2 regions of the Lysinibacillus sp. FSL W8-0992 genome follow, and region 1 is predicted to be linked to the other one. Evidence: a T-box and tRNA genes for the amino acid it is inferred to sense, from the RefSeq annotation. Region 1 holds a T-box; the other holds one or more tRNA genes.
What was found. A T-box is a leader RNA that pairs with one kind of tRNA and senses whether it is charged. The one in region 1 lies ahead of alaS (alanine--tRNA ligase), so its partner is inferred to be a tRNA-Ala.
Positions count from the first base shown of each region.

Region 2: it encodes a tRNA-Ala, which carries the amino acid that the T-box ahead of alaS (alanine--tRNA ligase) is inferred to sense. The anticodon was not compared.

Region 1 is NZ_JBBOZQ010000001.1:2,352,713-2,355,183, forward strand. Features, by position in the region: gene hpaB (4-hydroxyphenylacetate 3-monooxygenase, oxygenase component) at 1-997, shown strand, start outside; T-box leader at 1,105-1,322, shown strand; gene alaS (alanine--tRNA ligase) at 1,398-2,471, shown strand, end outside.
Region 2 is NZ_JBBOZQ010000001.1:624,156-626,626, forward strand. Features, by position in the region: rRNA gene NSQ74_RS02885 (16S ribosomal RNA) at 1-1,204, opposite strand, end outside; tRNA gene NSQ74_RS02890 (tRNA-Ala) at 1,347-1,422, opposite strand; tRNA gene NSQ74_RS02895 (tRNA-Pro) at 1,445-1,521, opposite strand; tRNA gene NSQ74_RS02900 (tRNA-Arg) at 1,531-1,607, opposite strand; tRNA gene NSQ74_RS02905 (tRNA-Leu) at 1,623-1,711, opposite strand; tRNA gene NSQ74_RS02910 (tRNA-Gly) at 1,717-1,791, opposite strand; tRNA gene NSQ74_RS02915 (tRNA-Leu) at 1,838-1,922, opposite strand; tRNA gene NSQ74_RS02920 (tRNA-Lys) at 1,945-2,020, opposite strand; tRNA gene NSQ74_RS02925 (tRNA-Thr) at 2,028-2,103, opposite strand; tRNA gene NSQ74_RS02930 (tRNA-Val) at 2,107-2,182, opposite strand; rRNA gene rrf (5S ribosomal RNA) at 2,193-2,308, opposite strand; rRNA gene NSQ74_RS02940 (23S ribosomal RNA) at 2,424-2,471, opposite strand, start outside.

The sequences.
Region 1 (2,471 bases):
TTTAACGATGACACATACGTTTATTGAGCCTCAAGTAAACCGTCATAGTTATCATTATGAAGATGATGAGGTCATCATTGCGGCTAAAATTGTAGGGAAAACGAGCGAAGGTTTGGTCATTAAAGGGGCAAGATTGCTTGCAACACAGGGTGGCATTACTGATGAGCTCCTTGTTTTATCAACGAATGGTATTGATAAGGAAAAAGGATTTGGTTTCTCCATACCTAGTAATACTAAAGGATTGAAATTTTTATGTAGACAGTCTTTTGTTGGCGGTGAATCCACGTTCGATTATCCACTAAGCGCTCGATTTGAGGAAATGGATGCGATTGTTGTATTTGACGATGTCGTAGTACCGTGGGATCGCGTATTTTATTATGAAAATACAGAAGTTGCGAATAGTTTCATGAATGTGAGTGGCTTCCAAGCATATTCTTTACATCAAGTATTGTCTCGCCAAATTGCTAAAACTGAATTTGTTTTAGGCGTAGTACAATCCATTGTTGATACGATTAATATCGGTAGTTATCAGCATGTGCAACAAAAAGTAGTTGAAATTATTGTAACGCTAGAAACAATGAAGGCTTTATTACTTAAGTCTGAAATAGAAGCAAAAAGGGATGTTTTTGGCTTTATAAGACCAGATTTACCAACATTGCAAGTTGCCATTCAAGTTTTCCCAAAAGTCTATCCAACCTTTACGGAAATAATCCAATTACTTGGTGCAAGTGGATTAATGTCTATTCCTAGTGAAAAAGCATTTGCCGCAGATAATGGGGACTTAGAGCATTATTTACAGTCATTTAGAGATGGTGGAGAGGACCGTGTGAAAAAATTCCGCCTAGCGTGGGATTTAACGATGAGTACTTTTGGCACAAGGCAAACACTTTATGAGCGATATTTCTTTGGAGATCCTGTTCGCTTATCGAGCTTGCTCTACCAAACTTATAATCGTGAGCCATTTATGCAAAGAGTAGAAAATTTCTTAAAAAAATAACTTTCAAGAAACGACTTATGTTTGAAGAATTCGATAATTTTGTATAGAATAGAAATGCAATGATTGACAGAAGAACATAATTTTTTTATAATGTGCGTTAGAAAATAGAAAAAACGATGATGGAAAAAGTACGTATTTGTGCGTGTGAAGAAAGGGATTTCTAGGCTGAAAAAATCCTCACGTTAACAAGTGCCGAAAGCTACTCCAGAGTGCAGCTAATCCCTGCCGTTCACTTACGTTACAAGTGCTAAAGAGGTAAGTATGTATATTATGCTTACAACTAGGGTGGTACCGCGAGACAATACACAAAGTCCTCGTCCCTTTTTGGGATGAGGGCTTTTTTATGCGTACAAGCGGATTCATATCGTAATTTTACACAATTTGAGGAGGAACTTTTCATATGAAAGCAGCAGAAATTCGCCGTTTGTATTTAGAATTCTTTAAAGAAAAAGGACATCATCATGAACCATCAGCACCACTTGTGCCAATTAATGACCCTTCATTACTTTGGATTAATTCAGGTGTTGCAACATTAAAACCTTATTTTGACGGTCGTATTATTCCTGACAATCCACGTATTACAAATGCACAAAAATCAATTCGTACGAACGATATTGAAAATGTAGGGAAGACTGCACGTCACCATACATTCTTTGAAATGCTAGGGAACTTTTCTATTGGTGATTACTTCAAAAAAGAGGCAATTCATTATGCATGGGAATTTTTAACGGACAAAAAGTGGATGGGCTTTGACCCTGAACTTTTATCGATTACAATACATCCAGAAGACCAAGAAGCATATGATGTTTGGCATAACGAAATTGGCATTCCTGAAGATCGCTTAATTCGTTTAGAAGGAAACTTCTGGGATATCGGTGAAGGTCCATCTGGTCCAAACTCAGAAATTTTCTACGACCGAGGAGAAGAATATGGTTCAGATCAAAACGATCCAGAAATGTATCCTGGTGGTGAAAACGAGCGTTATTTAGAAGTTTGGAACTTAGTGTTCTCTCAATTTAACCACAATCCAGACGGTACTTATACACCATTACCAAAGCAAAATATTGATACAGGGATGGGTCTAGAACGTATTGTTTCGGTTGTGCAAAATGTACCGACGAACTTTGATACGGATTTATTCATGCCAATCATTGAAAAAATTGAACAGTTTGCAAATCGAAAATACAAACGTCCAGGTGAAGTTGCGTTAAGCGAAATCTTCGGCTCAGAAGAAGACATTAATACGCCTTTCAAGGTGATTGCAGACCATATCCGTACTGTAGCATTTGCTATCGGTGACGGTGCACTTCCTTCAAATGAAGGCCGTGGGTACGTATTACGTCGTTTACTACGTCGTGCAGTGCGTTACGCTAAGCAAATTGGTATTGAAAAACCATTCATGTTTGAATTAGTACCTACAGTTGGCGAAATTATGGTTGATTTCTACCCAGAAGTTACGGAGAAATGCGAATTT
Region 2 (2,471 bases), 1.7 Mb from region 1:
ACGTCATCCCCACCTTCCTCCGGTTTGTCACCGGCAGTCACCTTAGAGTGCCCAACTAAATGATGGCAACTAAGATCAAGGGTTGCGCTCGTTGCGGGACTTAACCCAACATCTCACGACACGAGCTGACGACAACCATGCACCACCTGTCACCGTTGTCCCCGAAGGGAAAACTGTATCTCTACAGTGGTCAATGGGATGTCAAGACCTGGTAAGGTTCTTCGCGTTGCTTCGAATTAAACCACATGCTCCACCGCTTGTGCGGGCCCCCGTCAATTCCTTTGAGTTTCAGTCTTGCGACCGTACTCCCCAGGCGGAGTGCTTAATGCGTTAGCTGCAGCACTAAGGGGCGGAAACCCCCTAACACTTAGCACTCATCGTTTACGGCGTGGACTACCAGGGTATCTAATCCTGTTTGCTCCCCACGCTTTCGCGCCTCAGTGTCAGTTACAGACCAGATAGTCGCCTTCGCCACTGGTGTTCCTCCAAATCTCTACGCATTTCACCGCTACACTTGGAATTCCACTATCCTCTTCTGCACTCAAGTCTCCCAGTTTCCAATGACCCTCCACGGTTGAGCCGTGGGCTTTCACATCAGACTTAAGAAACCACCTGCGCGCGCTTTACGCCCAATAATTCCGGACAACGCTTGCCACCTACGTATTACCGCGGCTGCTGGCACGTAGTTAGCCGTGGCTTTCTAATAAGGTACCGTCAAGGTACAGCCAGTTACTACTGTACTTGTTCTTCCCTTACAACAGAGTTTTACGAACCGAAATCCTTCTTCACTCACGCGGCGTTGCTCCATCAGGCTTTCGCCCATTGTGGAAGATTCCCTACTGCTGCCTCCCGTAGGAGTCTGGGCCGTGTCTCAGTCCCAGTGTGGCCGATCACCCTCTCAGGTCGGCTACGCATCGTCGCCTTGGTGAGCCGTTACCTCACCAACTAGCTAATGCGCCGCGGGCCCATCCTATAGCGACAGCCGAAACCGTCTTTTAGAATTGTCTCATGAGAGACAACAAGTTATTCGGTATTAGCCCCGGTTTCCCGGAGTTATCCCAAACTATAGGGTAGGTTGCCCACGTGTTACTCACCCGTCCGCCGCTAACGTCAAAGGAGCAAGCTCCTTATCTGTTCGCTCGACTTGCATGTATTAGGCACGCCGCCAGCGTTCGTCCTGAGCCAGGATCAAACTCTCCATAAAAGAAATTTGATTAGCTCAAATTGTTTTGCTGGCATCAATTTTGATGTCCAAAATTTTGTTTCGTTCACTAACGAAGTTAGCTACTAAAAACTATATTGATTACGTTTTGCTTGTTCAGTTTTCAAGGTTCATTTATTGTAATTGGTGGAGCCTAGCGGGATCGAACCGCTGACCTCCTGCGTGCAAGGCAGGCGCTCTCCCAGCTGAGCTAAGGCCCCATAAATTCATGTATTTAGGAAATGGTCGGGAAGACAGGATTCGAACCTGCGACCCCTTGGTCCCAAACCAAGTGCTCTACCAAGCTGAGCTACTTCCCGTTCATTTATTGGCGCGCCCGGCAGGAGTCGAACCCACAACCTTCTGATCCGTAGTCAGACGCTCTATCCAATTGAGCTACGGGCGCTTAATATTTAAAAAATGGTGCCGAGGGCCGGAATCGAACCGGCACGGTAGTCACCTACCGCAGGATTTTAAGTCCTGTGCGTCTGCCAGTTCCGCCACCCCGGCACATTTGGAGCGGAAGACGAGGTTCGAACTCGCGACCCCCACCTTGGCAAGGTGGTGTTCTACCACTGAACTACTTCCGCATGTGCATAAGATTATTTATCCTGGCAATTATGAAATTAAAATAAATGGTGCGGGTGAAGGGAGTCGAACCCCCACGCCTCGCGGCGCTAGATCCTAAGTCTAGTGCGTCTGCCAATTCCGCCACACCCGCATATTATTGTTGGCAATTTAAATGGTGAGCCATGAAGGACTCGAACCTTCGACCCTCTGATTAAAAGTCAGATGCTCTACCAACTGAGCTAATGGCTCAAAAAAATGGTGCCGGCTATAGGAATCGAACCCACGACCTACTGATTACAAGTCAGTTGCTCTACCTGCTGAGCTAAACCGGCATATGGTGGAGGATGACGGGCTCGAACCGCCGACCCTCTGCTTGTAAGGCAGATGCTCTCCCAGCTGAGCTAATCCTCCTGGGTATTATGCCTAGCGACGTCCTACTCTCACAGGGGGAAGCCCCCAACTACCATCGGCGCTAAAGAGCTTAACTTCCGTGTTCGGTATGGGAACGGGTGTGACCTCTTTGCCATCATCACTAGACTATTTAAAAGACAAGATTCATTATAACATAAAATGTTATAAATGCAAGCTTTTTTCAAAGCTTTCTTGTTCTTTCAAAACTGGATAAACGTTTCATTGAATGTTTCAAACTTTTTTGGTTAAGTCCTCGATCGATTAGTATTCGTCAGCTCCATGTGTCACC